DNA from 2 places in the Flavobacterium sp. 9 genome. Region 2 is predicted to be linked to the other one. Evidence: riboswitches for the same ligand, from Rfam matches in the RefSeq annotation. Region 2 holds a riboswitch; the other holds the start of a gene.
The links. Region 2 has a riboswitch for S-adenosylmethionine ahead of CLU81_RS15370 (homocysteine S-methyltransferase family protein). Riboswitches for the same ligand answer to the same signal wherever they lie in the genome.
Positions count from the first base shown of each region.

Region 1 (3,428 bases), 3.6 Mb from region 2:
TCGGGTCGACCAAATTGTTTTCATCAGGAGGCAAAATCACAACTTCGGCATTGGTTTCATACCACGAAACCTGATTAGAATGGTGCTCCATGTGCGTGATAAAAACAACAGGTTTATCATTATCATCATTTGCTCGCAAGCCCATTATTCTTTGCAGTTTTGATAAAGCGGCCGTCATTCCGGTTCCGGTCGTAACCAAAACATCAGATTGGCTGGCATTAACAGATTTTTTTATGACATCTCTGGCATATTGATAAGCATAAGTCGAAGTTTTTCCGGTTTGACTTGAAAGTGAATGCGTATTGGCAATCATTGGACCAATTTTATTAAGCATAATATCCTCGATCGGAACGTATAATCTTCCGCTGGCAACCCAATCTGCATACAGCAAATTTTGTTTTCCATAAACCGATTTAAAAGTGTGATCTACGCCTACTGTGTTTTCTCTGAATTTAGAAAAATAACACTCCAATTCAATTGGTTTCGTTTCTGTCTCAATAGCATTCATTTCCTTATCATTTAAATTAACTAAATTTATTATTGTTTGTATTTTAAACACATAGAAACATAGATTCTATTCTAAATAAAAGATGTTTGAAAAAATCTAGATTTTCACACATAATCCCAAAGCTCGATATCATTAAATTAAGCTTTAAACACAATCCCTTTGTGATCTTAAAGCAAAGCGTAATTCTCAAAACTTTGCGAACTTTGCGTAATCCTTTGTGAACTTTGCGGTAAAATTTTCTTTGTCGAGTTAGATACAAGGCTTCTCCCGAAGTTTCAGGATTTGTTAAAACGCCTATCTATATAAAGAGAAACTATGTTTCTATGCGTTTAAAAAATTAATTTGCTTGTCCTAAAAGTGCTTTAAGCGTAGTTTGTAATTCTTCTCCGTGAAGATTTTTTGCTACGATAATTCCTTTTGAATCCACTAAATAATTCCCCGGAATTGCTCTTACACCATATAATTTAGCAACGGCGCTGTTCCAGAAAAGTAAATCAGAAACGTGTGTCCAGGTCAAATTATCATCCTGAATACCTTTGATCCAGTTTTCTTTCTTTTTATCCAAAGAGATTCCGATAATGTTGAATCCTTTATCATGAAATTCTTTGTAAGCCGCTACGATATTTGGGTTTTCTTTTCGGCAAGGTCCACACCATGAAGCCCAGAAATCCACTAAAGTGTAACCGCCTTTTAAATTTTCATAAAAGCGAACTGGTTTTCCTTCTGGATTAGTGCTGGTAAAATCAGGGGCTTTTTTTCCAACCGCCAATCCGTTCAAAACGGTAACCAGTTCTTTTAATTCTTTCACGTAAGTGGTACTTTGAAGGCTTTTATCAAGCAAAGCAATATTTTGAGTGATTTGCTCCGGCGTTAATCTGTACGACCAGTTTCTGTATAAAACATAAGCCGAAACGATAGATTTTGGATTTTCTGTAATGAATTTACTGATTTCTACATCTTTCGATTTTCTGTAGGTTTCGAATAAATTCTGAGTTTCAGAACCTTCAACTACAGATCCGCTATAGTATTTTTTTGGATTTAATTTTACAGTTATTGGACCTTTTTCAAGGAAAATATATAATGGACTGTCTTCTGTATTTACGCTTAAACCGTATAATTCAGGCGTTTTTACTTTGGTTTTAAAACTAAAATTTCCGTCTTTTACTTTTACCGAATCAATTGTGGTAAACATTTTATTGTGGAATTTCTGGAGATAAACATATTGCGCAACTGTATCTACAACAGTTCCTTTTAATTGCAAGCTGGTGTCTTGCGCCTGAGTTTGTGTAACTCCAAGAAATAAAGCGAAACCTAATAGTATTTTCTTCATTTTGTTTTGATTTTTAAGTGATAATATGATTTTTATTTTAGTTGAAATTAGACAACAGAATTCCTTTAACCCAATGCAAAATGGATTTTAGCAAATGCTATTTAAAGGGAAATTGGATAGAGTTTAATGCTTTCGCATTCGGAAAACAGCAATACTATTTGCATCAAAAATTGAATTCAAAAATTCATAAGCCGCGTATAAAGTTGAGTCTGTTTTCATTTTAAAAAATAAATAATTTCTAACATTCATGATCTTATTCAGATTTTGAGGAAATCTTTCTTATCTGTCCCGCAAGGCAGGAAGGATTTAGCACCTTATTCGGTAACAGGTTGCTAAGACATCATTGGGCCTATTCCCTCAGTCTTTCTGGATAAGTATCATACAGAAGTTTTCTGTGATACAAATATATATACTAATTCTATAAAATTAGTATAGTTTAAGAATATTTTTTCAGAAATTATTCAAACAGCCTATTTTCTATATCATAAATGACTGTAAAATAAATATTTATCTATAAAAAATTCTTTTGAAGTTTTCTTATTTTATAACATAAATTCATACACTTGATTGATGAAAAACATCAAATATCATTTTTATGTTGTAGAAAAAGCATAAAAAAACTCATTCCGTTTTTGAAATGAGTTTGCTTATTTTTATCGTAACTATATATCGCCCTGATGGGGCTCCACTTAAATTAATAAATTCTTTTCTATAAATATTACATTCCTAACGGAATTTTATTCAGCCCTGGAGGGGCATCATATTTATAGCACGAACAATTGCTATATGTTAAAAAAGCTTCAGAGAAGCGACATAGCATCAGCCTTACATTAAGCCCTGAAAGACATCATATTTACAGAAAAAAACAATTATAATATATTAAAAAGCTTCAGAGAAGCGACATGAAATTTTATACAAAAACCAGATTACAACCTCAAATCCTCAAAATAAGCTGTCGTTTCTTCAATTAAGGAATGCATTAATGCTGTCGCCTTTGTGTGTTTTAAAATTGGCGAAATTTGTCCTCCCCAGAATAATATCATATACCATTTTTGTTGATCTAGCGCTGCTTTTCGCAATGGCGAAATAAAAGTCGTTTGTAACGGAAAAGGCAGGACATCTAATTCTTTCCCTATTATATCTTTTGCGATTCGGCTTGTGATGCCGCGTCCTAGTCTTCCTGTGTAAGCTCGTGAAAGTGTTGTGTATTTTGCTGCATCCGAAAACAGCATTTCTCTGTGAATTGGTAATGCATTCGATTCATCGGTGGCTAAAAATGCTGTCCCAATTTGGGCTGCGCTTGCGCCTAATGTTAAAGCTGCGGCAATTCCTTTTCCGTCCGCGATTCCTCCAGCGGCAATAATAGGAGTTTTAATTTTTTCGCGCATTAACTGTAGTAAAACAAAAGTTCCGGTTACAGATGATTCGGCTGAAGCCAAAAAAGAAGGTCGGTGTCCTCCTGCTTCAAAACCCGAAGCGATAATCATATCAACACCTTTGCTTTCGAGAAAAATAGCTTCGTCAAGTGTTGTAGCTGCTCCTACGGTTACAATTCCTAATTTTCGGCATTGTTCTAAAACATCATCCGAA
Region 1 covers NZ_PEEU01000001.1:120,404-123,831, forward strand. The annotation lists gene CLU81_RS00515 (aminotransferase class V-fold PLP-dependent enzyme) at 1-508, opposite strand, end outside; gene CLU81_RS00520 (TlpA disulfide reductase family protein) at 846-1,838, opposite strand; SAM riboswitch class I at 2,115-2,215, opposite strand; gene CLU81_RS00525 (nitronate monooxygenase family protein) at 2,765-3,428, opposite strand, start outside.
Region 1: it holds a riboswitch for S-adenosylmethionine, as region 2 does, so the genes downstream of both, CLU81_RS00520 (TlpA disulfide reductase family protein) here and CLU81_RS15370 (homocysteine S-methyltransferase family protein) in region 2, are expected to answer to the same signal.

Region 2 (3,428 bases):
CTTATTTATAGCGAAGAAGGGAATGATTCATTAATAATTTCTAAAAATGAATTGAATAAAATTGAAATACTATTTCCAGTATTCAAAGCAGAATTTCCTTCAAATCCCAATGAATCATATGCAAGTAAAACATGGGAGAATTATATCAATCAAGACGGAAAAGAAAAATCCATTACCTTTAGTAGTGAAGCCGGCAGAGATAATTTTTGTTTAATATATGCGTATTATCTCAAGCAAAAAAATGGAGAAGAAAAATTCAAATCAGAAAGAGAAAAGCTAATTCAATTGTATCGTGCAGTAAACGGACTTTACGAAGGTCTAAATTATAGCGGAACTTATTACGGACATCAACATAAAAGGTTATATGCTTCTGCAGAATATTCTATTTATCAATTAACAAAAGGAAAAGAATATTTTGAAAAGAAGTATAATTTCCAAAAGCAAAAAGATTTATATATCAAAACGTTGATTCAATATGTTTCGGATGAAGAAAGTCAAAATGTAGATTATCAAGAAGATCGCAGATATAATAAAAAAAGAGCAACCGAAAGAGCCGAAAAGCTTCAGGAGAAAATTAATATTTTAGAAAAATTAATTACAAATTATTTCTACTTAAATCAGGTTCAGAATTTTGAATTAACGTATTACAAATAAAAGAGTGTGGAAGATTGGTTTAAAAATTTATTATATAAGAAAACAAAATTGGATCTAAATAAACTGAGAATAACGAATTTATAGATCACCAAGAAGCAATGAAATTCTTCAAAAAACATTAGCAAAACACAGATAAAATTTTAAACTTAGAATCTCAGAATCTTAGCAACTCAGAAACTTAAAAAAAACTTGCAATTGTTAAGGTTATGTCTTTACTTTGCACTGTTCTTAAAATTACTGAAAGTTATCACGAAAGGCGGAGGGAAAGACCCAATGAAACCTTAGCAACCCTTTATCATAAAGAAGGTGCTACATTCTACTTTGTACTAATCATAGTATCTAAGATAGATAACACAAATACATAAAAGTATTTCTCAAAACACTTCCTGACAACTTACAATATAATTTTACCGAATTCACTTTGGTATCATGAGCGAATCATTGACGCATTTTTGCCGTCAATCGTTCCCGCTTTCGCCTATATCTCTCCATTTCATTACGAGGATAACGGCTCAATCGGGGCTAATGAGCTAACAAAAGTGAATTTTTGGAATTAATGTGAATCAAAATGACGTATCCTAACAGGTTTTTAATCCCGAGGCTTCGGGAATGTTAGGTATATATTCAAGATAATAATAAAATTAAAAAAAGCTTGACATTTAATGTCTTAGCAAGAAAGGGAAAACCATGTCGATAACAATTCAGGAAGCAATAAAAAAAAATATCCTAATCCTTGATGGAGCAATGGGAACAATGTTGCAGCGCTATAATTTCTCCGAAGAAGATTTCCGTGGAGAGCGTTTCAAAGATTTCCCACATCCATTAAAAGGAAACAACGATTTACTATCCATAACACAACCACAAGCAATTCGCGATGTCCACGCCGCTTATTATGAAGCGGGTGCAGACATCGTAGAAACCAACACATTTTCAGGAACCACAATTGGTATGGCCGATTATTTTCTGGAAGATTTGGTTTACGAATTAAACTACGAATCGGCTAAAATCGCAAGAGAAGTAGCCGATGAGTATACAGCCAAAAATCCGGACAAACCACGTTTTGTTGCTGGTTCAATTGGTCCAACAAACCGTACTGCAAGTATGTCGCCAGATGTAAATGATCCGGGTTATAGAGCCGTAACATTTGACGATTTACGAATTGCGTACAAACAACAAGTAGAAGCCTTAATGGATGGAGGTTGCGATTTACTTTTGGTAGAAACCATCTTTGATACTCTAAACGCAAAAGCAGCACTTTTTGCAATCGAAGAAGTAAAAGACGAGCGTAATCTTGATATTCCAATTATGGTTTCAGGAACGATTACAGATGCATCAGGAAGAACACTTTCCGGACAAACGGTTGAAGCGTTTTTGATTTCAGTGTCGCATATTCCGTTATTGAGTGTAGGATTCAATTGCGCTCTTGGAGCCGATTTATTGAAACCGTATTTGAAAACATTAGCACAGCATACAAGTTTTAATGTTTCGGCGCATCCAAATGCAGGTTTACCAAATGCTTTCGGACAATACGATGAAACTCCGGAACAAACTCAGGCTTTCATCAAAGAATATTTAGACGATAATTTAATCAATATAATTGGCGGTTGTTGCGGAACAACTCCAGATCACATCAGATTAATTGCTGAAGTTGCGAAGGATTATAAGCCACGAGTTGCGCCGGTATTAGTATAAAGGAAATGAAAGGAAATAACATTAATACAGATTTGATAGGGCCAATTCTTTTCTGTGGAATAATGTTTTTGCTGTTTTTTCTTTCGCATAAAGATGCGGATGAATATAATAAATACGAAAAGACGTTTAAAGGTGAAACGATTGGACTTGCAACCAGATTTGAACGTAAAGGAAAAATAGATTATTTAAGATATTATTTTTATGCAAATAAAAAAATCTTGTCTGAGATTTATAGCAATGATGATAATCTTGTAAATAAGTTTTTTAGAGTAAAATATGACTTAAATAATCCCGAAAAAGGAAACTATATTGTTTTAGAAGAATTAAAACCTGATTCAATCACACTAGTTAAAGCAGGTTTTACTAAAACCAAATATTACATATATGATGGCGGTGTGACTTGTAAATATATAGAAAAATCAAAATGGAAATAAATGTTCCGTAGGAACAACAGTAAAAGGGAAATTGTTTCAAAAACGATAATTGAAATCGTGAAGAATAAAAAGTGGTTTTGAGATCAAATTTGCGTGAGGGATAGAAGTGGTTAGCCCACAGCCTGACGAAGGAAGTGCGAGGACTATGAACGGATAGCCCGATTCGCCGCGGCGAACACGCCCAAAGTAAGATTGAAAATAGTAAAGTGAGATTGCTTCGTTCCTCGCAAGGACAAGCAAGACGTTGAATAAAAGTTCGAGAGGAACGAAACATATTGTAGCAATGGAATTTATTCCGTTGAAAATTGAAAAAAAGAAATGGCAGAAAATAGAAGAGACCTTGTATTAGCAGGATTAGAACCGTTGATTATTACGCCAACTAGTGTTTTTGTAAACATTGGTGAACGTACGAATGTTACGGGTTCAAGAAAATTCCTTCGCTTAATCAAGGAAGAGAAGTATGACGAGGCACTTGATATTGCAAGACAACAGGTAGAAGGAGGAGCGCAAATCATCGATATTAATATGGATGAGGGAATGCTTGATGGGGTTCAGGCAATGACTAAATTTTTGAATTTAATTGCATCTGAACCGGATATTTCGAGAGTACCGATTATGATCGACAGTTCGAAATGGGAAATCATTGAA
Region 2 covers NZ_PEEU01000001.1:3,714,379-3,717,806, forward strand. The annotation lists gene CLU81_RS15365 (hypothetical protein) at 1-654, shown strand, start outside; SAM riboswitch class I at 896-1,009, shown strand; gene CLU81_RS15370 (homocysteine S-methyltransferase family protein) at 1,342-2,346, shown strand; gene CLU81_RS15375 (hypothetical protein) at 2,352-2,780, shown strand; gene metH (methionine synthase) at 3,099-3,428, shown strand, end outside.